2 regions of the Paenibacillus sp. Z3-2 genome follow, and region 2 is predicted to be linked to the other one. Evidence: predicted binding sites of a transcription regulator. Region 2 holds the regulator's gene; the other holds the start of a gene.
The links. Region 2 encodes Rex, which represses fermentation and respiration genes when NADH is low (regulators of the CRP and FNR family bind a similar motif). Its sites were predicted from a motif close to TTGTGAAATATTTCACAA; they were not measured.
Positions count from the first base shown of each region.

Region 1: the regulator Rex is predicted to act here: its motif matches at 8,362-8,379, upstream of M1D71_RS13685 (cytochrome ubiquinol oxidase subunit I).

Region 1 covers NZ_CP096397.1:3,039,512-3,054,841, reverse strand. Annotated here, with positions in the region: gene M1D71_RS13715 (helix-turn-helix domain-containing protein) at 1-1,119, opposite strand, end outside; gene M1D71_RS13710 (hypothetical protein) at 1,588-1,839, opposite strand; gene M1D71_RS13705 (hypothetical protein) at 1,823-2,212, opposite strand; gene cydC (thiol reductant ABC exporter subunit CydC) at 2,340-4,067, opposite strand; gene cydD (thiol reductant ABC exporter subunit CydD) at 4,064-5,851, opposite strand; gene M1D71_RS13690 (cytochrome d ubiquinol oxidase subunit II) at 5,905-6,918, opposite strand; gene M1D71_RS13685 (cytochrome ubiquinol oxidase subunit I) at 6,918-8,282, opposite strand; gene M1D71_RS13680 (DUF3237 domain-containing protein) at 8,690-9,112, opposite strand; gene M1D71_RS13675 (MFS transporter) at 9,263-10,465, shown strand; gene M1D71_RS13670 (TetR/AcrR family transcriptional regulator) at 10,458-11,102, shown strand; gene M1D71_RS13665 (glycoside hydrolase family 3 N-terminal domain-containing protein) at 11,200-13,461, opposite strand; gene M1D71_RS13660 (glycoside hydrolase family 95 protein) at 13,581-15,330, opposite strand, start outside.
Region 2 covers NZ_CP096397.1:3,981,414-3,996,743, reverse strand. Annotated here, with positions in the region: gene M1D71_RS17910 (CCA tRNA nucleotidyltransferase) at 1-545, shown strand, start outside; gene M1D71_RS17905 (biotin--[acetyl-CoA-carboxylase] ligase) at 532-1,509, shown strand; gene panB (3-methyl-2-oxobutanoate hydroxymethyltransferase) at 1,853-2,728, shown strand; gene panC (pantoate--beta-alanine ligase) at 2,725-3,621, shown strand; gene panD (aspartate 1-decarboxylase) at 3,614-3,997, shown strand; gene M1D71_RS17885 (tetratricopeptide repeat protein) at 4,091-4,738, shown strand; gene dinG (ATP-dependent DNA helicase DinG) at 4,882-7,743, shown strand; gene M1D71_RS17875 (redox-sensing transcriptional repressor Rex) at 7,957-8,610, shown strand; gene M1D71_RS17870 (amidohydrolase) at 8,597-9,901, shown strand; gene M1D71_RS17865 (DUF5590 domain-containing protein) at 9,941-10,471, shown strand; gene M1D71_RS17860 (hypothetical protein) at 10,771-11,298, shown strand; gene M1D71_RS17855 (AAA family ATPase) at 11,291-12,793, shown strand; gene M1D71_RS17850 (3-hydroxyacyl-CoA dehydrogenase family protein) at 12,927-13,799, shown strand; gene M1D71_RS17845 (acetate/propionate family kinase) at 13,796-15,001, shown strand; gene asnS (asparagine--tRNA ligase) at 15,103-15,330, shown strand, end outside.

The DNA.
Region 1 (15,330 bases), 940 kb from region 2:
CATGATATATTGCTTACGAATGCTATTCTCATCCGCCCGCTTGGCTTCCAGATCCGAGCGAATTCCTTCAAGGAACTCCTCCGCCTTTTGGTTGTCTTTGCTTACCCACAACTTCATAAAATCTCGTTCTTGTTGTGGACTCAGAACGCCCTTAACTTCATTTCGATCTGGGGATTGAATCATGTCCTCGTAATACAATACCTGGTTGCTGCCTTTGAAAAAACCTTGTTGCAGAGCCATTTCTGCCTCTTGGCAAGCCTTTCTAATGTAAGAGAAATTGGGAACGATTGTACTCACACCAGCCGTGAGCGATAGATTCATAAAATCCTTGATGGAAGAGAGCAATTTGTTACACAGTTTGTTCAAGTCGGCGTGTACAGATTGGCTCTCAGGAAGTACATTGACGATAACCCAGTATTCAGAAGAACTTTCAACAAAGATCTCTTTCTCCCATTTCGAAGGAATAATCTCTTCCATAATATTAAGAATCGAAAATCGGAGCAGCTTTTCCCCCTTCTCTACATATTTCCGCTTCGCATCCTCGTAATAGTTCACGATGAACTTGATGACGACCAACTGGTCTGATCGTATACGGAAATGCAGTTCCTCCGCTTTGGCAACGATATCCTTCTCACCAATGAATCCGCTTACAATATCTTGGAAGAAGCTATCCTTTAGATGTCTTAGGGTCTTGGAATAATCCTGTGCCATAGAGGGTGTGTTGGTCGGGCGAATATGTTCGCTTTGCAGTTTCTGTCCCACGGTGCTCAGGAGCTCGATAAGGGCGGTTTCTGTAATCTCGCTTTTAATCAAGTAGTCTGAAGCGCCAAGTTTCAGTGCCTCTTTCACATAATGAAATTCGTCAAAATTACTCAGGATGACATACTTACAGGTGTTCAGTACGCACGAGGCCTCCTGTATCAGTTGTAGCCCATTCATAATTGGCATCTTGATATCCGTAATAATTAGATCAGGCATCACTTCAAGCGCAAGACTCAATGCCTCTTTTCCATTTCCCGCTTCACCAACAACATAGAAATTGTACTCTTCCCAATTCAGCATCGAACGAATTCCAACCCGCATGAGTAATTCATCATCTACGATCATCAGTTTATACATGCGCATCCCCCAACATGAACCATTTTAGATATTTTACCATTAAACGAACCATTGCAAAGATGTCTAGCGAACCTTCTTGAATTGCAGGTCTCATAAATATCACTTTTATAGAACGTATGTTCCTGTTATAATCAGATTTGATCGGACACTCAGGAAAAAGCCGCTTGCCAAGAAAAATAAAGCGTCTGAATCAATAGTGATCGCTTAGACTCAATTCCAATCACATTATGATTAATGAGATGTTCCCTTTTTATGGTACCTTCACAAGTATAAAAGATTAAAATTTTCATCAGACAGGCTAACTGGGTAGCGTACATTTCAGTTTGCATCTTTACCGTTCTACCAAACAGTTTAGCGACTCTCTATACTCTTATCCTTCAATACAAAAGATAAAAGCTTGCTCCACATAGGAACAAGCTTTTATCCATGTCAGTTGTAATTTATTGCAAGAAAGATTTTAATCACCGTTTAGTATCTCTCTGATTCCTTAAATATCATATAACGATGGACGCCTCTGACGGCACGCATTGCTTCTTGAGCTTGCTGAATCGCAATTTCGCGGTGACCCGATTTTAGTTCGATCGCTGCAAGAAGCATGGATCTCATCCAAAGCTTACTAATGGATTTCAGGTGCTCCCTCGCCTGATCACTTCTTCCTTCTTCCATAAGCAAATACGTTTCATAATATGTACGATAATCCGATCTACGCATATTCTGCACCGCAGTACGAACCCGCTACCAAGTCATTGCGATAGATGCCGTAAGCTGCATTGTAGACTGCTTGTGTCCTTTTATTCGTGTCTTCTTTTCTGATGCGCTCTATTGTGCGTTCCAATTCATCATCAAGTCTGTTTGCGAGAACGTAATAGATATAAAGCCTTGGATTATTTTCCTGTCTGCGTAAAAAAGCCTCGACGCGGTCCATGCGTGTTTCCCAACCCAGAGGATAGAAAATACGAATGGTAAACATAATCAGAGTAGCGGAGAGGACGACCCCAAGTATCAAAAACAGAGATTGGTCATTCATCTTCATGTACACAACAAACAAAAATACGGCCAAATAAAAAACAATATCCCACTTATATTTTCCCATCATCCATCTCCTTTATAGACATAAAAATACTATTATATCAAAAACAAACCCCAAGGAGCATATGTAGCGCATCCTTTGGGGTTTATGAGATTAGATTGACAGGGTTTTGATTCAGTAAGCTAGATTCTCACACCCCGACGTCTCCAATCATTTGTCGTTCTATTTGCTTCATTTCATAAAAATAACCTTTTTGCTCCATTAACTCGGAGAAGGAACCCGATTCTATGATCTTGCCTTGGTCCATGACAACAATCCGATCCATCTCTTCCAATCCGGTCAGCCGGTGACAGATCAGGAGAACTGTATCTTCGGCCGCTTGTGCAAGAAGATGCTGGAGCACATGTTTCTCTGTGACGTAATCCAGTGAAGAAGTCGGTTCGTCCAGAAGCCATAACCGTCCTTTGCGCAGCATGGCCCGTGCGAGAGCCAGCCGCTGCTTCTCGCCATCCGACAGGTTCTCCCCTTTTTCATATACCATATCAGTCAATGATTTATTGGGCAGTTGTACTTTATCCAGCACAGCCGACAATTGTTCCTCCGAATGATCTTCTCCGTTCAGCAGCAGATTATCTCGGATGGTTCCCCGGAAGAAATGACTTTGTTGTAACACCACATTCGCGTTTTGCCAAATACTCTCTTCATGTAGTTCCTTCACCGGAACATCGTTTAAGCGTATATCGCCAGACGTTGGTACACACAACTTGAGTAGCAAATCGATTATCGTTGACTTGCCTGAACCGCTTGGCCCGACTATTGCTGTTTTGGTGCCTGCTGCAAGTTGCAGGGATAATTCCCTCAGCGCGGGTCTCCATTCCCCTTCATATTGAAAGCTAACACCGGATAGTTCAATCGAAACCGCCTGGTCGGCAGACATTTCACCACTTGGCTGCACAGATTGTACATCGGAGGCGGGCACCGTTTCCGTCAGTCGCTTGGCTGCATGTTCGCTATCCTGTTTATAAAAGGGTAACGTAGCCATTGCCGCAGCTTCTTCGAACACGGTCTGCGTTGCCAGGATCAGCATGGCGAGGAATACACCGGCAAACGCTCCATTCACAATTAAGAAGGCGCTCAGTGCCAGCACACCCCATGTAACGAGATACGTTACAAAAACGTGCATGGATTGCCCGCGCAGCAAGTGCGAAGCGGCTTGCTTCTGTTCCGTTGCCAATGCAGCTGAAGCCTGCTGAAGCTGCTGCTCGCGCTGTTCCAATTGACCGTATACTTTCAAATCCCTGAAACCATACAACACTTCAGTTACTTCCGTGGACAGCATGGCCCGTTGCTGACGAACACGTCCATGTATTTTTCGCTGGCCGAGCAAGACAATTCCAGGTACACCAAATGCCGTAATGAGCATCCCTAATACTAGCAAGCCCGCAATCCAGATTGAAAAGGCCGACGTGAACAGCATGGTAGCCAAAAACACCATCACGACAATGATCGGTGGGTATGCGACGCGCAAAAAGTAATTTTGTAAGCTTTCCACATCACCCACGATCCGCGCAAGCAGATCCCCGCTTCGGTTTTTGTTCAAGATACCCGGCGTTACCGGAATCAGTTTGGCAAAAAAGGATGTCCGCAAACGGCTCAACATGGAGAACGTTGCCCTGTGGGAATACAAACGTTCTCCGTAGCGGCTCGCCGCTCGAAGGAAACCCAGCAGTTTGACCATGGAAGTGAGTACAATTAAGGTGTACAGCGGTGGTGCAAATACCGTTTGCGATATCATGTAGCCACTCGCGGAAAAGAGAGCTACACCTGCTATGCCGGCGATAAATCCGCCCAATATCGAAAGCAAAATATCTTTGCGCTCTTGAATCATCGCCTTTGACAGAATCGTCAGCTCATTCATGCTATTCCTCCTTTCCGCTCTACATCCACCATCTCCGCATACTGAGGCAGGCGCGCCAGAAGCGCTTCATGATCTCCCGACTCCACCAATACCCCATCCTCCATGAACAAAATGTTGTCCGCATGTTGAATCGTGTATAATCGGTGAGCTACCGTAATCATCGTCGCCGTTTTGCCCAACGCTGCAATGGATCGTTGCAGTACCCGCTCGGTGTGCAGATCCAGCCCAACCGTGGGTTCGTCGAACAGAATGACGGCCGGTCGCTTCAGAAAAGCACGTGCCAAAGCAAGCCTTTGCTTTTCCCCACCAGATAGCCCTCTGCCACCTTCACCAACAAACGTGTCTAATCCCTGCTGCAATTGAGCGACAACGCCAGCAAGACCTGCTTCCTCTGCCGCCTGTTCAATTTCAACTCTGGAGACGTTTCGACCCGCGCCTATCGCAATATTTTCAGCAAATGTACCTGCAAAAATATACGGATGCTGTGTAATGTAGCTAACACGCTCGAACCATGCAGCCTCATCGTATGACGAAAGCTGGCTTCCGTTAACCAAAACCGCTCCCGAATCAGGTTTCAGCAAACCGGCAATGAGATGAAGCAGCGTTGTTTTACCTGAACCACTTTTGCCTACAATAGCGATCTGTTCTCCCGGTCCAAGCGAGATCTGGCCTGTCTCAAGTCCAAAGGAATCAGGTGCATACTGGAACCGGACATGATCCAGTTCAATGGTTGGTGGCATTGGAATCAACTCCGTACGAGGGGCATGTACCCCAGTCTGCTGCACCATTAGATCATTAGTATCACGGGTATGTGTAGCCTTCTCAGCGTTCTCATGTTCAGTTGGCATACTTGTGACACTTGTGTCCGCAAGCATCTGTTCCACCTTGCGAATCGCTCCCATACTGGTACGACCGCTGTGAAAAGCCGTTCCCGTATTCTTTAACAGACTGTAGAACTCGGGGACAAGCAACAACACGAGAAAGGCCGTGTGGAAGGTCATCGATTTGAAAACAAGTAACTGGATGGCAAGTTCGAGCGCAACAATACCGATACTTAACATCACGATCGATTCCAGCATAAACGTATTTGTAAATGCAATCTTCAAAATGCCCATCGTGGCATCACGATAACCCAGACTACTGCGTTCAATCTCCTGTTGCTGACGTTTAGCCCGTCCGAATATTTTTAACGTAACCAGCCCTTGAAGTGAATCCAAGAATGTACCGGAAAACTCGGCCAGCTGCGCGTATTTCTCTTCTGATTTGTTCTTCGTCTGGAGTCCCACCAAAATCATGAACAGTGGGATAAACGGTGCCGTAAACAGCATAATGTATCCTGTGTTGGCGTGCTGCGTAAACGTAACAACCAGTATCAGTATCGGGATCATCGCGGCTTCCATCATTCGAGGCATATATTGACTGAAATAACTGTCAGCCTCATCTACAGCATCGAGAGCAATGCTGACCTTTCCTCCCGTCTGTCCACTCAGGGTTGAAGGCATGGAAGCGCGGGTTAGGTTCTGCAACACAGATGCTCGCATATTCGTCTTGGCCCGGGCGGCCATATGCAAGCCCACTTTCCCGTTACCATACGACAACAGTACACGTACAGCCATGACAGCCAGCAATAGGCCCAGTAAGAGAAACACGGATGAAAAGGAAGCTTTCTCTACAAAGATTCGCTGGACTGCTTCAGCCACCAATGTGGCCTGGCTTACAATAGCTACACCAAGGGCCAGCGAAATCATCGCAAGGAAAAGCCTGTTTTTTCGTTGTAAAGACATTTGCTGAGAGATCAGATTGGATTTAGCTTTCCTTTTCACAGAACGCTCCTCCTTTATTTTTTCCCTTTCACATAATCCGCATCAAACAGGAACAGTTTGAAGACCAGAATAAGAGAAGGAATTAACAGGCACAGACCACCGATAAACACAACGACGAGTGCGAAGCCCATTGCAGGTGATGTGGCGCTACTCTGAATGGTGATGTATGGATCAAGAATGTAAGGATATTGCCCAATCCCGTAAGCGAAAAAGGCTGTGAAAAATTGCAGCATGATGCATATAAAAGCTAAACCGTAACGGCGTCCGTTATATAACAGCCACATGGCAACCATGAAAAATGCGACAGAGAGCGCCAGCAGCCACCATAAATCCATCATGTTTTGAAAATGACGCTCATTGTGTTGACCCAAATATATAAATGCAGTAAGCGCGAGAATAATGGTCGGTGTGCTCCAGAACAAAGCATAGTTCCGCATCAGCTTCAATGCCGAATGATCCTCTGCCCGAGAAGCGTAAAATGTTAGAAATGACCCGCTAATGAACAATACGGATACGATGGCCAGTCCAACGATGCTCCATGATAACGGGTTGGTAAATAACGCCCAGTAATCCAGGGAAACGGTATCTCCCTGCTTCAAAATAAAGCCACCTTCAGACAATGTCAGTGCCACAGACAACGACGCTGGAATAAGCAACCCGGTAGCACCGTATAAAAACAGATATACGATGTTATTTTTGGAACCATAGTTCTCAAAGGCGTAGAATGAACCACGAATGGCAAGTAAAATGACAGCAATACTTCCCGGAACCAGCAGCGCGGAGCCATAATAATAAGCGGTATCCGGGAAAAACCCGACGATGCCAATATAGAAAAAGACAAAAAATACATTGGTGATCTCCCAGACTGGTGATAAATAACGGGAGATCAGACGATTAATCAGGTGATCCTGCTTCGTCAGGCGTGCATAAAAGGCGAAGAAACCTGCTCCAAAATCAATGGAAGCTACAATAAGATAGCCGTACAAGAACAGCCAGAGTACCGATATACCAATCAATTCATAACTCATCAGGCCTGATCCCCTTTCTTGGCTGATTGATCATGCTTCTCTTTCAACCATTTCTCCATCTCAAGGTCAGCAGGATTGTTATTGAACAAACGTCTCAATACGAGAACACAGATGACGCCGAGCACGATGTATAGAAGCAAGAAGACGAAAAATAAAATTCTTACACTCGGTGAAGAAGTAGCGGCCTCTTCTACTCGCATATAACCTCGGATGATCCATGGCTGCCGCCCGATCTCTGCATAGAACCAGCCCATCTCAACGGCCAGAAAAGCAAGCGGTGCACTCAGTGCAATGATACGCAGCATCCACTTGTTCAGTTGGTTGCGCTTCTTCCAGAACACAAAGAGGAAATACAGGGATGAGATCGCGAGCAGAGCGAAACCAATTCCAGCCATTAGATCGAACAAATAATGCACAAGTAAGGGTGGATGCTCATCTGGTGGAAATTCGTTCAGTCCGGTTACCTCGGCGTTAAAATCTCCAAAGGCGAGGAAGCTAAGCACCTTCGGCAAATGTAGTGCGCCTATAATTTCATGTTCAGCATTCAGCCATCCCAATAAAATCAAATCCGCGCCGCTTTCCGTCTCGAAATGCCACTCGGCAGCTGCGAGTTTCTCTGGCTGGTGCTCAGCCAAAAACTTGGCAGATACATCTCCAGCTAAGGAATTTAATAAACTGAATACCAGCACAACGGCCATCATGAGGTTCAGGCCTTTCTTGTGATAGGCCGACACCCCTTTTCTCAGCATCGCAAAGGCTGCTACTCCTGCTAACAGAGCAGCTCCTGTCAGATAAGCCGAGCTTAAGACATGGAATACTTTGGAGAATGTCGCCGTATTCAACATCGCTTGCACGGGGTTCACTGCCATGAATTGGCCTGCTTCCATGACAAAGCCCTCAGGCTGGTTCATGAATCCGTTCACTGTAGTAATAAAAACAGCAGACATACCTGCCCCGGCGACAATCGGAATGGTCAGCAACCAGTGGATATAAGGATTTTTGAACCGATCCCACGTATACAGGTAAATGCCCAGGAAGATGGCTTCAAAAAAGAACGCGAATACTTCCATAAATAGTGGCAGTGCAATGACATTCCCGGCCAGCTTCATAAAATTCGGCCATACCAGGGCCAATTGCAGCGATATCGCTGTGCCTGTCACGACACCAACCGCGACAGAAATAACAAACCCTCGTGACCACCTCTTCGCCATAAGTATGTAATGGTGATCTTTCTTCCGAATACCGATGAACTCTGCAATAGCGATCATCAAGGGTACACCGACACCCAGCGTTGCAAAAATAACGTGGAACCCGAGCGTCAAACCGGTCACCAGCCTGCTCCATAACACCGTATCAATAGCCATTTCGTTATACTGCCTCCCTTCAAACTCTGTTCAAATTTTGTAACATTCAATATCAGCTTCGTCCAATCTCAATGCAAAGTTGCGAAAAATTTCACAAAGTTAGGTATGACGATATCTTGCCACACCTTTAATGCGTTTACTCCTGTTGGTCTCCCGATTATAGCAAGAGTTGGATGCCTATTAAAATCTGATATTGATGCACTCAAAGTACTAATCAAGCCTATTAATCAAAATTATTATATCTTTATTTTTTGCTAATTCAATCCATGACACGTGTTCTACCCTAAACGTTCAAGAAAGGATCAACTCTTTCTGACAACTTGGTGAAAAACAAAAAATACACCCAATGGAGCTATTGATTCATTGGGTGTAAACGTGCTATTGCACTTCACTTTTCCCCTTCGCAATTACAGCAGTTTTCTGTATATTTTTATGTCTACTCCAGACTCCGTTGGATAACCTTCTCCAACAAGTGTCTCACGGTTCAAAAAGGATAAGGCTTTGCTGTCCGTAATCATTTTGGGGGACGTGCGAAATAAGGCCGTTTTGAGATTTTTATCAATATTTCCGTTATTTTCGATATAGATTTTGCAGGAATGCCCTGTGTTGTCGGTTCCTTGGAGCATATATCTTGCCGATAGCGTATGCGGTTCCCCATTCTTCCCAATGATCTGAGTATCCACTCCTCCACCCAGCACGATTCCTTCAAAGTACTTTCCGGTTACGCTGCCTGAAAAAGTAATCATCACCACCGAATGTTCTTCGCTATTCTGTAATTCAAATGTGTTCTCGATATCTACATGTACCGTGAACAATTCTTCTAAATTCACCCTTTCCCACCTCCATATGAAGTCAATTATAACTCCATTCATTAGACTGCTTCACTAAAAAAACATTTACAGATCTCCTTCGAACCCATTAAAATGGGTTACATATTGTAAAGGTTAACATGATGTAAATGAAGGGGATTATGACGTACTATGAGTACATTACCAAAATCAGTTCGCTTTCCACTGTTCATTCTGATGTTAAATCTGTTTATCGCTTTATTGGGGCAAGGGATGCTCATCCCCATATTACCGGAATATTTGAAGCTTTTTCATGCGGGAGGCACAGTAGCAGGATTTTTAGTTGCAGCCTTCGGTGCCGCTCAATTCTTCTTTTCACCTCTGGGGGGACAATTGTCTGATCGATTTGGACGCAAAAAGTTGATCATGGCCGGAATGTTTCTGTCTGTCATTTCAGATATCATATTTGCGCTGTCGACGTCATTGCCGTTCCTCTATGTCGCACGGTTTATCGGTGGAATCAGTCTCGGTTTAATGGTTCCTGCCAACCTCGCATATGTCGCGGATATTACAACGCCAGAGACACGTGCGAAAGGCATGGGCTATTTCGGCGCAGCTATGAACTTGGGGATGGTTCTCGGACCTGGTCTGGGCGGTCTCATTGCCGAGATGGGCATTCGCATGCCCTATTTCTTCGCAGCGGGTCTGGGATTGATTGCGGCACTAATGACGCTGCTATTGCCTGAGACACTTCCCCCCGAGAAAAGAACTGTCTCCATCCGTCTTCAAAAAGGAGATCACTTGGGCAAGAAGATCTGGAGTTCTTTTAAAGTCCCCTATTTCAAATACTTGATTGTGTTGCTCGTCATGACCTTTGGCCTCATGAGTTATGAGACGGTATTCGCTCTTTTTGCAGAGCAAAAATACGGATTCAACGCTGCGACGATCTCCATCATTATTACCTTGGGTGCGATTATCGGTATCGTTGTGCAAATCTGGCTTTTGGATTGGTTCGTACAGAGAATCGGTGAAGTTAAGCTGATCCGTCTCTCCTTAATAATCACACCTATAGCTTTATTGTTAATGTTAATTAAGGTCAACCTTGTGTTTCTGTTGTTCGCTTCTGCGTTATTCTTTGCCTTTAATTCGTTTTTGCGGCCTTCGGTCAGCACGTTAATATCCAAGAATGCAGGAGATCGGCAAGGTTATGCATCGGGTCTGAACACCACATTCTCCAGTCTCGGAACGGTAATTGGTCCGCTGATCGCAGGGCTATTGTTTGACAAAAACATAAACTTCCCGTATATTTTTGGTGCAATTATGCTGCTCGCTTCTCTCGGACTGACCTTGAACGCATTTCGTTCGAAGAAAGGACAACGGTATACAAGTGAATGAAAACTGGCATCAACAATTGAGAAATAAACATCGTGATGATTTGATTGAAGCAGGTAAGGAACTTTTTTTGAAATATGGATTGCTCCAGGTGAAGATTAAGGATGTGTGCACTAAAGCTGAACTTAGCAGAGTGACCTTCTACAAACATTTTCAGTCTATGGATGAGCTTCTTCTAGCCATTCAGATGCAACTGATTGAACATTTAACAGATGAGGTTAGTCGTATATCAACGAAGGACATGAACGGGCGAGAACAACTCACGGTCATGTTGAATGCATGGGTTGTGTTTGCCCAGGATCATCCAGACTACATCCGATTTATTCAATTATTTGATATCAACTATGAGATGTATGATTTTAGTCCTGAATTAAGAGAACAGTACGAACGATTCAACCAGCAAGGGAAAGAAGACCATTTTCTCTTGCATGCTTTAACTACAGGCGTTGCTGACGGCAGTATCAAGAATCCGTCCCCTCCACTCGAGCTTGCTCAATTCATCTTCACAACAATGATGGGTATGCTACAGAGGATCGTTAAGATCGATCCGTCGAAATCCAATGCAATGGATACGCGGATCAGGGAGCAGTTTGTGAAGATGCTGCTTCATTTTGTCTGTAGCGAGGAAATATCCGAGTGAGGTTAGCATCTATGTACATGGATCAGTGAAATCAATAATTGAAATAAAAAACGGATCCCGTATATGGAATCCGTTTTTTTCTTCATTTATTTATCATTTAATCCGTTTGTACGGGTAACTTTCCTTCAGGCTTCAGTTGGCCAAGCAATACTTTGATCCCGGCAGACGTATTCGGCTCCTGCTTTCCATACACAGCAATCCCAGAGCGCACGTCCTTCAAATAGATCGTTTCGTAAGGGTTACCGAGTGACAACAGCGTGTATCGCTGATTACTCTTGTTCATCATATTAATCAAGGTTTGATAATCGCTCCATCCAAACTGGCTGGCCACATTACGGAATTGGTAAGAAGCTAGAATGACGTAATTGGCTTTGCTAATTGCCTGAAGCATTTCATTCGTTTTGCCTTGTCCAACAAGTGATATTTCCGTCTTTAACGACAGGTTATTAGCGGCTTGCAACAGTTGCTTCTCAAGCTGTTTTGCCTGTTCCTGCTCGGCTGCGACAATAACAACCCGGTCGCCTTGCTTAATTGGATCAGGAAGCACACCTTCGCGGCTATTGAGTACAGTGACTGCTCGCTCAGCGATTGTCCGTTCCACTGCTCGATGCTCCTTCGATCCGATGATACCATTAAGCTGAGCTAGCTTGTGTGAAAGCGACTCGCTGCGTTCAAACAAACCATATTTCGATTTCATCTCCAATATTCTCTTCACGGATGCATGTATGGTTTCATCCGCGATAATTCCATTGTTCACCGCGTTCACCAGCGATTGATGAGCGGTTGCTGAATCTTTCGGCATAAGGATGATATCAACTCCTGCGGAAACGGCGCGTTCTACCGATTTATTCTCCCCAAAATGCTCCGCAATTGCATTCATGGTAAAAGCATCCGAAATGATAAGACCTTCATATCCCAGCTCTCCGCGAAGCAGTCCGGTCAGTACCTTTTTCGATAAGGTAGCCGGGATCGGCACAGGTTCTCCGTCTTTGAGCGAAGTGACATGCTCGTTATCTATGGCAGGGAAAGCAATATGCGCGGTCATAATCATCTCTACCCCATTTTCAATCGCAGCCCGAAACGGTTTCAATTCTACCGCATCAAGCCGCTCGCGATTATGAGTTAGTACCGGCATTCCGAGATGGGAGTCTACCTTCGTATCTCCGTGCCCCGGAAAATGCTTAACTGCCGCCATCACCCCGGATTGCTGTAAGCCCTGTATTGTTGCGAGACCAAGTCCGGACACCAAATCTGCATTTGAGCCAAATGATCGGATGCCAATGATGGGATTGTCTGGATTGCTGTTGATGTCAAGCACCGGAGCAAAGTTGATCTGCAGCCCCAGTGCCTTCAGTTCCTCCCCTGTCAGCTGACCGGCCGCTTCGGCCAGTGCTGTGTCTCCGGTTGCACCAAGTGCCATTTGACCCGGCAGATTCGTCCCACCTGGAATGCGCTTAATCACGCCTCCTTCTTGGTCGATGCTAAGAAATAGAGGAATGTCGCCGGCTTCCCTTTGCAGATGGTGTGTAAAGGTTGTAAGCTGTTTCACGTCTACAATATTTTTATCGAAAAGAATGAGTCCGCCCAAGTCTTGATCATGGATAGTGCGTTTCAATCCATCATTAACGGTCGTCGTCGCTTTACCGTTCCATTGCCTAATATCAGGCATAAGCATCTGGCCGACTTGCTCGCTTACCGTCATATAGGATATCAGTTTGTCCCAATCTTGTGTACGAATGGCGCCTTCACGTTCGAAACGAATCACTCGCGCCATAAATACGGCATATTCAGCTCGCGTGACAGATTGATTTGGACGAAAAGTAGCATCCGAATAACCGCCGACCAAACCATTGGAACTCATGATAAGAATGGGTGCTGCTGCCCAATGCATATCCGTATCTGTCCATCTTGCGGGTTCATTACCTTCCGCTAGTGAATATGCGCGTGTAAGGAACGCCGCAGTCTCTGCGCGGCTAAGCGGCGCATCCGGCCGGAAGGTCCCGTTAGGGAAACCACTCGCAAGTCCATTTTTAGCTGCTATTGCGATCTCTCGATGGAAGGGGTGTGTAGTTGGGACATCCGCATATATCGTGCCTTCTACTTCTTTTTGAAGCTGATCTGGATATAGCTCCCGAACCATAAAAGTGACGGCTTGTGCCCTCGTCACCTGTGCCTCAGGCTTGAATATTCTGTTGCCATATCCCGCTACTGTTCCACGCTTCGCCATGTACTCAATGCCATCCTCAGCCCATTTGGAGTGCTGCAGATCGACAAAACGTTCTTCCGCAGCTGCACTCGCCGCCCCTATAAGCATGGAGCCGAGAACACCACCTATAATCGTCATCCATTTTACATGCATTTGTTTCACTCCTGTTGTATTCTATGGATGAATAGACGCTGCTACGATATCGTTTGTTGCGCTTTTTTTGAGTATTAATATAACTATGAAAAGTATAGCTTGCTGGATTAGGTAACTTTTTATGCCCTACTCCAGTCGTATCCTTTCAATTCAATTATTGAATTGGGGCCAGGAAAGGTCAATTCTATCTTTTGGTTCTGATAGGATACGGTTACTCTTGATTCTGCAATAGAGCGAATTCTGGTATTTAACAGACGACCATTTTCCCATTCCAGATCTATTTCAAATCCGCCACGAGCCCGAATACCATGAATATATCCTTTTGGCCATGCTGCCGGCAAAGCAGGTAACAATCTGACTACTCCGTTATGGCTCTGGAGAAGCATCTCTGCTATGCCTGCAGTACCTCCAAAGTTCCCGTCAATTTGAAATGGAGGATGGTCACAGAACAGATTGGGTAACGTGGAGGAACGTAGAAGTTCCACGATGTTATCGTGTGCAAGTTCCGATTCCTCTAATCGTGCCCACATGTTGAGAATCCACGCCCTGCTCCATCCTGTGTGTCCACCACCGTGTTCCAATCTTCTGTCGAGTGTTACGTGAGCTGCCTTAGCCAGTTCAGGCGTAGATTGCAACGTAATTTGCGTTCCAGGATGCAAAGCGAATAAATGGGAAATATGTCTGTGACCAGGTTCCGATTCATCATAATCGTTACTCCACTCTTGGATCTGACCATGTTTTCCAATGCAGGTCTCCGGTATTTTGGTCAAAGCACTACGGAGTACTTCTCCGAATTCATCATCTTCTTGCAAGATCCGGGTACTTTCAATGCAACGTGTGAAGAGTTCTCTAATAATCTGATTGTCCATTGAAGCCCCAAAACATAAAGCCCCCGACTCTCCATTTTCTAATATATAGCGATTTTCCGGTGAGGACGAAGGACATATCACCCAATTGCCGGAAGGATCCTCTATTAGATAATCCAGAATAAACATAGCCGCATCCTTCATCGTGGAGTAAACTTTTTTGAGAAACTCAACATCCTTATTGTATTCGTAGTGGTCCCACAGATGTAATGAGAGCCATGCTCCTCCCATGGTCCAAAACGTCGATGTCATGCATACATCCTGCGGAGCAGCGTCTGCCCAGATATCCGAATTGTGATGAGCAACGAACCCCTTGCATCCATACATCATGCTAGCGGTTTCCTTTCCTCGGACTTGCAGTCGATCTATAAAATCAAACAATGGAACGTGACATTCAGACAGATTGCAGCTTTCTGCAGGCCAGTAGTTCATCTGTGTATTAATATTAATTGTATATTTGCTATCCCATATAGGGAGCATGTCTTTATTCCATATCCCTTGAAGATTTGCCGGTAAAGAACCTGGTCGGCTGCTTGAGATAAGCAGATAGCGACCAAATTGAAAGTATAGACTCATCAGTTCCGGATCATGCTTACCAGCTCTAAGCCGTTCAAGGCGCTGATCGATTGGAAGTTCGGAACATATAACATCTTTATTTTCATCTTCGAGATGTATATCCATCTTTTTGAATAAGGACTGATAGTCCGAGACATGACCCGCCAGCAGTTCGCTATATGGCTTCGCTGAAGCAGCCTCAATTCTGCGGAGGCACTCCGCTTCAAGTTGTCCCTTGGGTACTCGGAAATCCGTGCAAGCCGAGATTAGAATTGTTGCTGAATTACCATTCTTCAGAGAAAGCTGACCGCTTGAATAGTGAACCTGTCCTCCTTCAGATATAAGGCGAATCGCGCAAAAAAATCGAATTCCTTCTTCTCCCCCACTTCTTCCTCGGATAATCAAATTATTCGTTCCATACTTCTCGATTCGGTCCAGATAGGATTGG
Region 2 (15,330 bases):
CAGGCGTGCATGTATTACTTCGGTGGTCACTTATCCTGATCACTGGCGGGTTTAGCAAAGATGAAGCAGATGTTTTATTACGTCAGTGGACATTCTCCAATGAACATCGCTCTCGGATCGCTGGGGTTATTCAGGTGGAGCAGTTGATTCATTCATCAGTCCAGGAACAGAAGGACACGGCCAGTTTGCGATCCGATTGGATTGTTACTGTTCTGGCTTGCGGCGTTCAGGCTGCGGATGATTGGCTGCGGATACAGTCGCTGTTGCCAGCAGGATGGCGGAATCAGTCTGAACAGGCAGAAGTGCAAGTCATTTTGGTTCAAGACCTTGCTGCCGAATGGAGTCAATCGATCCCTGTGCATGACTTGAAAGAACTGGATATCACAGGTGAACAAGTGTTGCAGATGGTGCAGCGCAAAGGCGGACCTTGGTTGGGACAACTCATGAAACATTTGTTAAGAGAAACGGCGATTGGAACGATAGCGAATCAGCATGAAGCGCTAAGCGCAGAAGTGAAGCGGGTGGTTCAAGATGACCAAGCATGAAGATCTGTTACATATGTTATTAAATGCAGAAGGACGATTCGTATCGGGTGAGGAGATCAGCCGTAATCTGTTCATTAGTCGGACTGCTGTGTGGAAACATGTGAACAAGTTGCGTGACATGGGTTATGAGTTCGAGGCTGTATCCCGCAAAGGGTATCGTCTGGTTACCAAGCCGGACAGCATTGACGCTACTGCCCTTCAATTGGCACTGGACACAACCGTATTTGGCCGTAAGGCCATTCTGTTGACCTCGACCTTGTCTACCCAAGGGGATGTTCTGAAACTAGCTGAGCAGGGGCAGGCCGAAGGCGCTGTGGTCATTGCGGAAGAACAAACGGGAGGAAGAGGGCGCTTTGGTCGAAAGTGGTTCTCTCCTCCGGGTAAAGGAATCTGGATGAGCGTCCTGTTGCGCCCTGATTTACCACTTCAGCACACGCCGCAGCTTACTTTATTAGCAGGTGTGGCTGTATGTCGTGCGGTACGAGCTTGTACAGGAGCTGATGCAGGCATCAAGTGGCCAAATGATCTGTTGATTGATGGACGCAAGGTGTGTGGCATATTGCTTGAATCCACGGTGGAAGATCATGAAGTCAGATACTGTATTGCAGGTATAGGCGTGGACGTCAACTTTGATCCCGAGGATTATCCGGAAGATCTGACTACAATCGCTACTTCGCTCAAGATAGAGACGGGGCAACCTGTTGATCGCACCAAGCTCACGGCTGCCATTTTGACGGAATTGGAACAATTGTATTTTTTGTATCAAAAAGAAGGATTCGGTGTCATCTCAGCCCTTTGGGAGGCCCTGTCCGTATCGATGAATCGAGAGATTACAGTTACGAATCCTCAAGGTATCATTGAAGGGAAGGCAATCGGCTTGGACCCTTCTGGAGCACTTGTTGTGGAGAAACATAATGGAGAACATGTACTAGTCATCTCTGGTGAGGTCTCCTGGAAATCATAGCAATTTGTCGAATTTTCAATGGTAAAATGAACACAAGACGTGAAGTTTGAGCAGAACTTTGGTATACTGTGTTCGTGAGGCAATATCGGCTGATACAGACCGAATTGCACTCCGGCAAAAGTAACCTTTGTTCTGCTTTGACGTGTTATACAGAGGCAGACAGCAGTACAAGTATGAAATAAGTAAAGTGAGTTGTTGGATTCTGCTCTGAGCCGAAGAGGACCGAGACAGAAGGGACGATCGCAAGAGACTCTTTTTTGACTTTTCGGGACTTTTTAGTGGAAAACTAAAAGGTTTTTTTTGTTGCGTTTATTTGAAAAGAAGAAAGGAGCCATGAGAGAAAATGGCAAACAAACAAGCGTTGAATATTGTGAAAATGAAAAAATATAAGCAGGATAGCGTGCCGCTCAGTATGATCACGGCTTACGATTATCCGTCAGCTCTCCTTGCAGAAGAGGCAGGTATCGATCTGATCCTGGTAGGGGATTCACTTGGCAATGTAGTGCTGGGATATAACTCCACTCTTCCGGTGACCATCGACGATATGGTGTACCACACACGTTCCGTAGTACGCGGGGCAGAGAAGACATTTATTGTGGCTGACATGCCTTTTATGACTTATCATGGCAGCGTGGATGAGACACTTAAAGGTGTACGTCGACTGATGCAAGAGGGGCATGCCCATGCGGTTAAAATGGAAGGCGGAGTCGAAATAGCGGACACCGTCAGAGCGGTCGTGCAAGCAGGTGTGCCTGTTCTTGGACATATCGGACTGACACCTCAATCGGTTAACCAGATCGGTGGTTACCGGATTCAGGGTAAAGATGCAGTGGATGCGAAACGCCTGATGGACGAAGCAAAAGCACTGGAAGCGGCAGGTGCGTTCGGTATCGTGCTTGAACTGGTCACGGAAGAAGTTGCTCGGGCCATCTCGGAGGAGCTGTCCATCCCTACCATTGGGATTGGAGCCGGGAGAGGTTGTGACGGTCAGGTGCTGGTATTCCACGATGTGGTTCAATATGCCTCTCCGTATACACCTAAACGTTTTGTCAAAACGTATGGAGATGTGGGCACATTAATCAGAACAAGCATCGAAGCTTACGTGAAGGAAGTTAAAGATCGTTCATTCCCGGCCGAGGAGCATGTGTTCAACGCTGCGGATGGTGTTCTGGATCAACTGTATGGACAACAAAAGGAAAAGGTGGAGAGTAACTCATGAAAGTAGTACGGACAATCGCAGAGTTAAGACAGGAGCTAAGCCTGAAGCGTCAAGCGATTCGGTCCAGTGCGTCCGTTGTAGGTCTGGTACCGACAATGGGGTATCTGCATCAAGGTCATGCAAGCTTGATGCAAGCAGCCAGACAACAGAGCGATGTCGTGGTAGTGAGCATATTCGTTAATCCGATTCAATTTGGTCCAAATGAAGATTTTGACAGCTATCCGCGGGATGAAGCCAGAGATGTGGAAACAGCACGTTCACAAGGGGTTGATATCGTATTTATTCCCTCTGTTGAAGAGATGTATCCACAGGCAACGCAGACAACGGTATCTGTTTCACAATTGACTGAGCGCTTATGCGGCGCTTCCCGTCCAGGACATTTTGACGGGGTAACGACCGTAGTCTCCAAGCTGTTCAACATCGTACAGCCACAGCGTGCATTTTTCGGGATGAAAGACGCCCAGCAAGTTGCTGTCATTCAACAGATGGTGAATGATTTGAATATGCCTGTAGAAATTGTACCTTGTCCGATTGTTCGCGAAGAGGATGGCCTTGCCCTCAGTTCACGTAATGTCTATCTTAGTGCTGAACAGCGTACTCAGGCATTGGTTATGTCAAAGGCACTGCGCGCAGCCCAGGAAGCGGCAGATACAGGTTTGGCTATAACCGCCGCAGACATCCGTCGTATCCTGCGTGAGCAGATTACAAGCTCACCGCTTGCCGTTATCGATTACGCAGAGATTCAAGCTTTTCCTAGTCTGGAGCCGCTCGCAGATCAGGAAGAAGTTCAAGGACGTGACAATCTACACATTGCACTTGCTGTGAAATTTGGTAAAATAAGATTAATTGACAATATAAAATTAAAAAAAACAGAGGTGCTGTCCCATGTTTAGAACACTTATGAAATCCAAAATTCACCGGGCTACGGTAACGGAAGCCAACTTGAACTATGTGGGTAGCATTACCATAGATGAGGATTTGATGGAAACATCCGATCTGATGGAAAACGAAAAAGTGCAAATTGTGAACAATAACAATGGTGCGCGTCTGGAAACTTATGTAATTCCAGGACCACGCGGTAGCGGGGTCATATGTCTTAACGGTGCAGCTGCACGTCTGGTACAGCCCGGAGATAACGTCATTATCATTTCTTACGCCATGATGTCTCAAGAAGAGGCAAATACTCACAAACCAACGGTTGTATTTGTAGATGGACAGAATAAACCTGTACAAACGATGAAGCAGGAAGTTCACGCAACAATTATGTAATCGACTGGTAAGGAGAATGAAATCGGCCCTTGAAGCAAAAAATGAGTACAGGTCACTGCACTAATCCATTTTTTCAAGGGTGGGGATGCATCGATGTTCCAGCATGTTTTCGCAGAAATGAACGACATGTTAGATGAAATTATCAAGAGCTATCCTTCCGCTGAAGGCCTGAACAAACAGGAATTGCTGCAAAAGTGGAACTTGCTTAAGCGGATGAGTGACGGAATGCTGGATGAATGGCTGATGTTTGAAGAGAAGATGAGCCAAGTGCGGGAGCGGGAGATGGATAAGCCCGCTTCCCTTGAACCTGAACAGGAAGCAGTCACCGCTCTGCCTGAACTCCATCTGGAATGTTTCAGTCGGGGGCAGGGTTATTTCAAGTTACAGATGTATCCGCAGGCGATCATGCAGTTCTCCCGGGTTGTGGCCGACCATCCGGAGAGTGCATTGACTCGTTTTTACCTGGCGCTCGCGTATCTGAATCTGGAACAAATGGCGGAAGCCGGGACACATTTGCAGCAGATCATGTACCTTAAGGGTTCTCCTCGCTTGAAAGGGCTTGTATGTAACGCCCTGGGCTGTATTCAAGCCAAGCTTGCGAATCCGGAAGCTGCATGTTCACTGTTTGCACAGGCCCTTCAGCATGACCCAACATTGACCGAACCACTGTACAACATGGAAGCTTGCAGGTTGAACAGAGGAAAATTGCAATATGCAAATCAGCTGACGACCCTCCATTAAAGGGGGTATTCGGCGACAAGAAAACGGTGTTCCCTCCTTTGGCATAGCGGCGGGGACACCGCTTTTTTGTGAGTTAATTTTCAAATCCCCTTTTTTTTGCTATGCTGTAACATAGACTGGAATGGAAGGGACCGTACATTGCAATGAAATTTGCCGTATTGGATTTCGAAACAACCGGCACGCAGTCCGACGGTGAGATTATACAAGCCGGACTTGCCATCATAGATCATGACTACAGCATAACTCAAATATATAGTTCTTATGTGAACCCTGGTGTACCGATTCCCCCGTTTATTTCGGGGTTAACGGGTATTACCGATGAAGATGTAGCGGACGCTCCATCACTCGAAGAGATGATGATGGAAATGGTTCCGCTGCTTAATGATGTGGTTCTTGTTGGACACAATGTAGCTTTTGATTTTCACTTTTTGCAGAATGCTCTCGACCGTTGCGGTTATTTACCGTTCACTGGTCGCATTCTGGACACGATTGATTTTCTGAAGATTACGTTCCCATCACTTGGTTCTTATCAACTCGGTTATGTATCTTCTGAATTTGGCTTTCAGCATGATCGCCCTCATCAGGCAGACAGTGATGCACTGGCGACAGCTTATGTGCTGCTCAAGTGTCTGGATGAGTTGAAGGAATTACCGCTCATAACGATTCAACGGCTCAGTGACCTGTTTGCACCAGAAGACAGTGACTTGGGTTGGTTCTTGGACGGAATGCGCAGTGAGAAGGAATCAGAGCCGATTCAGGACCTGGACGGACATACCTATTATCGTCAGCTTGCTCTTAATGTGAGTGATTGGACCGATATTGGTGCACCACGCGATGAGCGGGAGGGTAACCCCCTCGATGGTGTAAGCTTTGAACAGTTTATGGACCAGGTCCGAGAGAATCTGAAGGATACGCTGGATCATTATGAAGAGCGTGAGGCGCAGACTCAGATGTTCAGCAGTGTAAGGCAAGCCCTGAACGAAGAGAAACATCTCTTGATTGAGGCTGGAACAGGGACTGGTAAATCTCTGGGTTATCTATTACCTGCTATTTACGAAAGTGTGAAGCAAGAACAGAAAGTCATGGTCAGCACCCATACGATCAATCTGCAGGAGCAATTGAGAGAGCGGGACATTCCGATGCTGACTCAAGTGGTTCCGTTTCCGTTTAAGGCTGCTGTATTCAAAGGACGTGGACATTACCTCTGCCTGCGCAAATTTGAACACAAAATCAATAAACGTGAATTCGCTACCCCGAAAGAGGATTATTTCACAGCGGCTCAGATGATTGTCTGGCTTACGCAGACCGAAACCGGAGATGATGAGGAACTTAATCTTAGCGGACGCGGAGGAGACTTCTGGGAGACGGTACAGAGCGAATCCGAGTCCTGTCTGGGTAGATCCTGTCCATGGTTCCGCAAATGTTTCTACCATCGCGCCAAACATGAGGCAGGGTTGTCGGATATCGTAATCACGAATCACTCTAAATTATTTACGGATGTAAAAGCAGCGCATCAGTTACTACCAGCCTATGAGAGTCTTGTGATCGATGAGGCACATCATCTGGAGGATGTCGCTGGTAAGCATCTTGGAATGCATATGAAATATTTTACCTTGGTTCATACACTGACTCGCCTGTTTAAAGACAGTCGTAATGGTCAGCTGCCTATGCTTCGTTCGCAGTTATCCGGGCATGAAAATTCGGTGCAATGGGGCTCAATGGTGGATCAGATGTTCCCACTCGCTCTTGAAGTTAAGGAGCTATGGGATCGAATGAGTGATGCCTTGTTCGGCCTTTTACCTGAACGAAGTGATGCTTCACCAGGAGAAACGGGGCAATTTTCCCTGCGTTTGAAGGCATCTCAGAAACCGGCCAAATGGCAGGAGTTGCAGGATCTGGAGAACCAGATCTATGTGACATTAGGCGATTTGGTTCGCAAAGGCGACAAATTGCTGCTTGAGGTGAAAGAAGATCAGGATGATTATCAATCAGATAGCCTGATCACGGACATCACAGGTTTGCTGAAAGATCTGACCACATTGAAGGAGAATCTACGGTTCTTCATGCGTATGGATGACGCCAAAACGGTGTACTGGATGGAAGCCAGCGGCCAGTTCCGCAGTAAATCTCTCCAGCTGTATGCCGTACCTGTAGATGTCAGTGCACAACTTAAGGATTTGTTTTTCGACAAAAAGAAAAGCGTTGTGCTTACATCGGCTACGCTCTCTGTAGATAAGTCATTCCAGTTCATGATTGAACAGCTTGGCTTGCAGGAAGCCTCCGAGAATAATCGGCTGTTAACGTCGATGCTGCCATCACCTTTCAATTATCGCGATCAGGCACTTCTGGTGATTCCGCGTGATTTTCCAAGTGTGAAAGGCAGTGTGGGTGATGCGCACTTTGTCAATATGCTGGTGCAATCACTCGCAGAGACTGCAATTGCCACTCGTGGACGCATGATGGTTCTGTTTACTTCATACAAGATGCTGCGACAGGTCTATGATCCGCTGAAGGAGGCTCTGTCTGGTAACGATATCTCGTTGCTGGGGCAAGGCGTTGACAGCGGAAGTCGCTCCAAATTGACTCGCAGGTTCCAGGAGGCAAAAGCTACGGTGCTTCTGGGTACAAGCAGCTTCTGGGAGGGTGTAGATATCCCGGGAGAAGCGCTAACCTGTCTCGCTATCGTGCGCCTGCCTTTCCAACCACCAAATCATCCGTTGGTGGAAGCCAAGAGTGAGTTGCTTCAGGAGCAAAAGAAAAATCCGTTCCTGAAACTGTCTGTGCCGCAAGCAGTCATTCGTTTCAAGCAAGGATTTGGCCGATTGGTTCGTACAGCGAAGGACAGAGGTATTGTCATTGTTTATGATACAAGGGTGATTGAAGCGTATTATGGTAAATTCTTCTTATATTCATTACCTGGTCCCAAAATGGAGCATATGCTCACAGAGCAGATGGTTCCACGAATTACCGAGTGGTTGGAAAAACCTGCTAAAGAACAAGAATAATCGGTTGTTTTGTTCGTTATATCATTGCATGACGCTACAGTTTGGCGTTAAACTTTATGAGATCTTTCGGATCAACACAGCTGCACGTAAGAACTTATAACCTAAATTACAAGGAGCATTCTGTATAAAAAGTCACTTCTATCTTTGAATTTATACAGAGTGCTCATCTTTTCATCTACTATTTTATCGTGGCCTTGGTAAGGGGGAGCAAGAATGAAATCAGATAAAATTTCGGAAGCGGTGGTACGACGTCTGCCTGTGTACTTGCGATATTTGAGCGAGTTGCATCAGCGTGAGGTGGCTACTGTTTCCTCTCAAGAACTCGGACAGAGGCTGGATCTGAATCCGGCCCAAATTCGAAAAGACCTGGCTTACTTCGGTGATTTTGGTCGTAAAGGGATCGGGTATGATGTATCCTATTTGATCGAGAAGATTCGTCACATCCTCAAGATTGATCAGCAAATTAATGTAGCTCTGGTAGGAGCGGGTAATCTCGGACAGGCCTTGTCCAACTACAACGCATATCTGAAAGACAATATGAAGATTGTTGCTGTATTCGATGCATACGGACCGAAGATTGGCAGTCAAATCAACAGTTTGACGGTGAAACCAATGAATGAATTGACGGAAGCGGTGAAAACGGACAATATCCGCATCGGAATTATCACGGTTCCAGATACGGAAGCCCAAAATGTAGCCGATCAGCTAATTGAATCGGGAATTGAAGCAATTCTTAATTTTGCGCCAACAATTCTAAAAACACCGCCGCATATCCGCATTCACCATGCTGATTTTACGACGGATCTGCTTAGTTTGGCCTATTACTTGGAGACTGGAAAGGACGAAGAGGAAGATGACAACAAATAGATGGGTAATCCACAACGGTAAATTTGCCGTTAATGAAGGCGCAACATGGAATGTGGTTCAAGGTTACATGGTTGTCGAGAATGACAAGATTGTGCATATTGGTGAGACATTGCCGGATGGAGACGAAAATTGTACCAAAGTGGATGGAAAAGGATTGTTCTTCCTGCCGGGTCTGATCAATACGCATGGTCATGCAGCGATGTCGCTGCTCAGAGGACATGGAGACGATCTTGCGCTGCAAGTATGGTTGCAGGAAAAAATGTGGCCGATGGAAGCGAAGATGACTTCACAAGATGTATACTGGGGAACTTCGCTATCGGTGCTTGAAATGTTGAAAGGTGGAACTACAGCCTTCCTGGACATGTATGATCACATGGATCAGGTTGCCAAAGTCGTGGAACAGTCCGGCGTTAGAGCAGCATTGGCACGCGGTGTCATTGGGCTGTGCTCGGAAGAAGAGCAATTGCGGAAGCTGGAGGAGTCGGCTGCTTTTGCGCGTGAGTGGAATGGACAGGCAGATGGACGTATTACAACCGTAATCTCGCCACACGCGCCATATACTTGCCCTCCTGACTACATAGAGAAGCTTGTACAGGTTGCGAACGACCTAAACCTTCCTCTCCATACACATATGTCGGAAACGCTTCGTGAAGTGGAGCAGAACGTGGCTGATTATGGCCTGCGTCCTGTGGCACATCTGGAGAAACTGGGCTTTTTCTCCCGTCCATCCCTGGTTGCACATGCGGTGCATCTGAATGATGAAGAGATTGAGATTCTGGCCCGTCATGATGTGGCTGTATCCCATAACCCGGGTAGTAACCTGAAACTTGCTTCAGGTGTTGCGCGGGTACCTGCTTTGCTGAAAGCGGGAGTTACCGTGTCACTCGGAACAGACGGACCGGCAAGCAACAACAACCTGGATATGTTCGAGGAAATGAGACTGGCTGCATTGATTCATAAAGGCGTGTCCGGTGACCCGACTGCAGTGCCTGCAGGAGAAGCATTACTGCTTGGCACGTCATACGGTGCCAAATCCATCTTCTTAAACAATACTGGAGCACTCCAGGTCGGCATGAAGGCTGATTTTATCGCCCTGGACATTGAACAGGCACATTTCTATCCACATACAGACCTGATCTCGCATACGATCTATTCGGCTTCTGCCAAAGATGTAGAGCACGTATGGGTGGATGGGAAGCAAGTGGTGAAGCATGGCGAATGTCTGACGCTGGATGAAGAGCGCATTTTGCGTGAGTCTCAATTGGCATTTGATGGTCTGCTTGGTCGTTAATTGCAGGACAGAGCATCATAGGGAAAGGAAGTTCGGCTTTTGAAGAAAAAAAAGAAGTGGATATGGATTTCGCTACTTGCACTGGTTCTGATTCTGTTTGGACTTCAGCGTTATTACGTCTATGTCACGCAGGACCAGCGCAAGGAAGAAGCTCTCGCCATACAGGTAGCACAGGAGCAACTGGGCATTACATCCTATAATGAATTGCGAAAGTACATTTGGGGAGATAAAGAAGGCTCTGATAACATCTACTGGACCCTGATCGGCAAAAACAAGGATAACCAGGATGTTATGGTCTGGGTGAAATTCGATGCAAACAATCAACCTGCTACGGGTGCAAACGCTATACACAGCGAGTTGCTGCAGAATGGCATGTCCGAAACGCAGATACGCAATCGCTTTAGTTCTGAAGTTCCTGCCGGTGAAATTAAAAGAATCATGCCCGGAGTTGTGAATGGAATATATGTGTGGCAAGTGTATTATAAAGACGGTACGCATAACCACTATCGCTTTTATCGTTTTAGCAATGGAGAAGAGGTGGACCTGGTCTACACACTACCGAACAGTTAGAACAAATAGCGTGATTCAACTAGTAAATTTTGAAATGAAAGAACCGGCAGGCGGATATCCGACTGAACCGGTTCTTTGTGTTGTCTGTAAACATATTTGATTTAAATAGTTAAAATTAATAATTTATTCATATTTTCGCCTTCGAAATTGTATATACGATGTGATATACTCAGATATGTACTCGAAGTTACATTCAAAACAAATAGTCCTGTCGGAATTTTCGCAGGAGTCTATGTGCACATATTCGTTTATACCAATAAGCCAGTAGGTTAGGCCAAAATCTGGGAGGGGTAATTCACTTGAAGCTAAAAGTATTGCCTATTGCTTTAACTGCCGTCATTTCAGCCGTTGTGTTGTTTGGAGGTTGGTTTGTGTATCGACAGGTAGCTGTGCAGAATCCGATTGAAAAGATGGTTACCCAGTACGATGGAGTCAATGACGTTCAATTAACTATTAACCGCAATGACGTACAATTGAAACTGGATCTGCAACCCGATGTTGATTTGGGCAGACTGGTACAATATATTCACAAAGAAGGACAGACCTTGATTGGAACACGTTCACTGAAATTGGATGTTGTGGATCATTCCAGTGAAGCACTGGAAAGTTGGTGGGGTGATGCGATGTTTACCGTAGCTCAGGCGATGGAGAACAAGCAGTACACCGAGATTACACCTACGTTGTCGAAGATGGCGACGAATGGTATGAAGGTAAATACAGCTATGGATGACAACAATGTATATGTCAGTCTCAGAGACGGAGATGCCAGCAAGTTTATTATTCTGCCGCGTGTGCCCGGTCAGATAGGAGTGTGGCCTAATGCCTAAGTGGACAAAAGAAGTTGCCATCGGATTTTTTCCCGTGTTGATCATTTTCCTTGCTTTTACTGGTGTTAATATTGTTCCGATTCTGATTGCAGCGGTGATTGTCGGAGCTTTGCTGTTCATGATGCAAATGCGAGGCGGGATTACAGTAGGCGCTGCACAGGAACGTAAACGGAAGAAAAAAGGACCTTCCAAGCTTACTTTTGAAGAAATTGGAGGTCAGGACAGTGCCAAGCAGGAATTGCGTGAAGCACTTGACTTTCTCATCAAACATGAAGAAATCCGCAAGTTCGGGATTCGCCCGTTAAAAGGGATTTTGCTGACGGGCCCTCCAGGAACGGGGAAAACGTTGATGGCGAAGGCTGCTGCCCATTACACGGATTCTGTTTTCGTAGCAGCAGCGGGTAGTGAATTCGTGGAAATGTATGTGGGTGTGGGTGCCAGCAGAATTCGGGATTTGTTCAAGGACGCGAGAACCCGTGCCACCAAGGAAAATAAGGAAAATGCTATTATCTTTATCGATGAGATCGATGTCATCGGGGGTAAACGTGAAGGTGGTCAACAGCGTGAATATGATCAGACACTGAATCAGCTCCTGACGGAAATGGATGGAATCTATTCTTCTGATACGCCAAGAATTCTGGTTATCGCTGCAACGAACCGCAAGGAAATGCTGGATAGCGCTCTGACGCGCCCGGGACGTTTTGACCGCCACATTCAAGTGGACTTGCCTGACAAGAAGGGCAGAAAGCATATTCTGGAACTGCATGCGGTGAATAAACCTCTGATGAAAGAAGTTAATCTGGAGAAGACAGCTGAAGAATCGTATGGTTTCTCCGGTGCACAACTCGAAAGTGTTATGAACGAAGCAGCAATATACGCCATGCGGGACGGGCTGTTGAACATTGAACAGCGGCACTTGTCCCTGGCTATTGATAAAGTCATGATGGGTGAGAAGACAGACCGTGAGTCCAGTGTGGAAGAGAAGAAAAGGGTCGCCATTCATGAATTGGGACATGCCATTATGGCTGAACTCGTTCGTCCAGGCAGTGTTAGTCAGGTGGCACTTAGTCCGCGTGGTCAGGCGCTAGGATATGTACGTCACAACCCGCAACAGGAACAGTTCCTCTATACGAAGCGCTTCCTGGAAGAGCAGATCATGATTGCACTCGGAGGAGCCGCTGCGGAGGAAATGTACTACGGTGGACGTTCCACTGGGTCACGCAATGACTTTGATCAGGCAACCAATGTCGTACAGACCATGATGGCTTCGGGATTGACTTCACTTGGTATTGTGAACATGGATATGGTTACAACCGAAGAACTCATGCGGGAGAATAAATTGATTCTGCAAGATCTGATGGAACAGACGAAGCGATTGCTTGAAGAACAACGGACAATTTTCGACAACTCACTCGACATCCTGATTCGGGAGGAAGTATTGTCAGGCGAGCAATTTCGTTGTCAATTTCGTGACAGTGCCCTTTTACCAGCATAATTTATTTATGCTGGTTATTTTTTTTTACATTTCACTCGTGCTAAGATATTATTATATGTTGGGTCGAAATTTGTAATTTTCGGCGAACAGGGTACAATAGAGAAATAGAGAACCGAAAGGATGGAGCAGAACCATGTTTTTCAAAAAAATAGGAGTTGTCGGTGGAGGTACGATGGGACAAGGTATTTCCCAGATGCTCGCAGCCAAAGGACTTGATGTGCTTCTCGTGGAGCATACAACACAAAAACTGGATCATGCATATGACATGATCGAAACGAACCTGGATAAACAACTGGAGAAATGGGCGATTACAAAAGCGGAGAAGAAATTGATTCTTTCCCGTATTACCAAGGTAGCTCATTTAGCTGAACTTGGAACTTGCGATATGGTCATTGAGACTATTTCAGAGGATCTGGATGCGAAAAAAGCAGTATTCAGCCAACTGGACCAAGTTTGCCCAAGCAATGTCATTCTGGCAAGTAACACATCCACGCTGAGTTTGACCGAGCTTGCAAGCTCGACCAAATACCCAGAGCGTGTTATTGGTATGCACTTTATTCACCCGGTTTCCCGGGTTGATCTTGTAGAGATTATTCGTGGACTGAAAACTTCGGATACGACATTCGAAGAAACCAGACGATTTGTAGAAGAAGTAGCGGACAAAAAAGGAGTAATGATCTATGAATCACCTGGATTCGTAACTTCCCGCTTGATCTGCCTGCTGATTAACGAAGCGTTGCATGTATTGCAAGAAGGTGTTGCATCTGCTGAAGATATCGATGATGCAATGCGTATCGGATACAACTTCCAACATGGACCACTCGAAATGGCTGACCGTTTCGGATTGGATTCTGTTGAAGCTGCACTCGAAAGAATGTTCCGTGAATTCGGAGAATTGAAATATCGTCCTTCCACGGTCCTGAAAAAAATGGTGCGTGCAGGACACCTGGGTGTTAAAACAGGCGAAGGATTCTTCAAGTACGACAAGGATGGTGACCGACTGTGAAAGTACTCGTAATTAATGCGGGGAGTTCCTCGCTCAAATATCAACTGTATAATATGACTGATGAATCTGTATTGGCTAAAGGTCTGGTAGAGCGGATCGGAATGGATTCCTCCATTCTGACACACAAACCGACAGGCCGTGAGGATGTTACAGAAGTTAGTGAAATTTTGGAACACACAACAGCAATCCGTAAAGTCATTGATATTTTGACTCACAAAGAAAGTGGTGTATTGGATTCTGTAAGTGAAATTCAAGCTGTTGGACACCGTGTTGTTCACGGTGGTGAAGCGTTTAAGGAATCTGCACTGGTAGATGATGCTGCCAAAGCTGAAATTCGTCGTTTGTTCGACTTGGCTCCGCTTCATAACCCGGCAGCAATGATGGGTATTCGTGCGGCTGAAGCCAATATGCCTGGTGTTCCACAAGTAATGGTCTTCGATACGGCGTTCCATCAAACGATGCCGGAAAAAGCATATCTGTATGCTATTCCGCGTGTACTTTACAAAAAATATAAAGTACGTCGCTACGGCGCACATGGTACTTCCCATGATTTCGTAAGCAAAGCAGCTGCTGAATATCTGGATCGTCCAGTGGAAGATCTGAAGATCATCACTTGTCACGTTGGTAACGGCGGCAGTGTAACAGCAGTTAAAGGTGGCGTATCCGTGGATACTTCCATGGGCATGACTCCACTTGAAGGACTGATGATGGGAACGCGTTCTGGTGACCTTGACCCAGCCATCGTACCTTATGTGATGAACAAGGAAGAACTGAGCGTAAGCGAAGTGAACTCCATGTTGAACAAACACAGTGGATTGCTCGCAATCTCCGGAATCAGCAGTGATATGCGTGAGATTACGGAAGGTATGGAGAATGGCGATGCCAACTCCACACTTGCTTTTGAAATGTACGAATACCGTCTGCGTAAATACATTGGTTCATATGCAGCTGCAATGAACGGTGTAGACGTGATCGTATTTACGGCTGGTGTAGGTGAGAACTCCGTTGTTCTTCGCCAAAAAGTATGTGAGCAGCTTACTTACCTGGGTGTTGAACTGGATGAAGCGTTAAATGCCATTCGTTCCGGCGAACCCCGCCGGATCACAACAGCGAATTCCAAAGTGGAAGTTCTCGTTGTGCCAACAAACGAAGAACTGGTCATTGCACGCGATACACACCGAATCGTATTGAATTCTCAGTAATCTAACTGTAAAGTAAATATAGAATGACAAGGAAGTGCAGAGGACAGGCATAAGCCTGCCCGCTGCATTTTCAAATTTCAGGAATCAAGGGGAGATATGGCATGAATACGAATTGTGTAATTCGTAATGTGAACGAGCATGTGGGCGAAACCGTGACAATCGGTGCCTGGATTAACAACAAACGTTCCAGCGGTAAAATTCAGTTTTTGCAGCTGCGTGATGGAACCGGATATATTCAAGGGGTAGTTGTGAAAAGTGAAGTTAGTGAAGAGATCTGGAACAATGCCAAGAGCCTGACACAAGAAAGCTCTTTGTATGTTACAGGTATT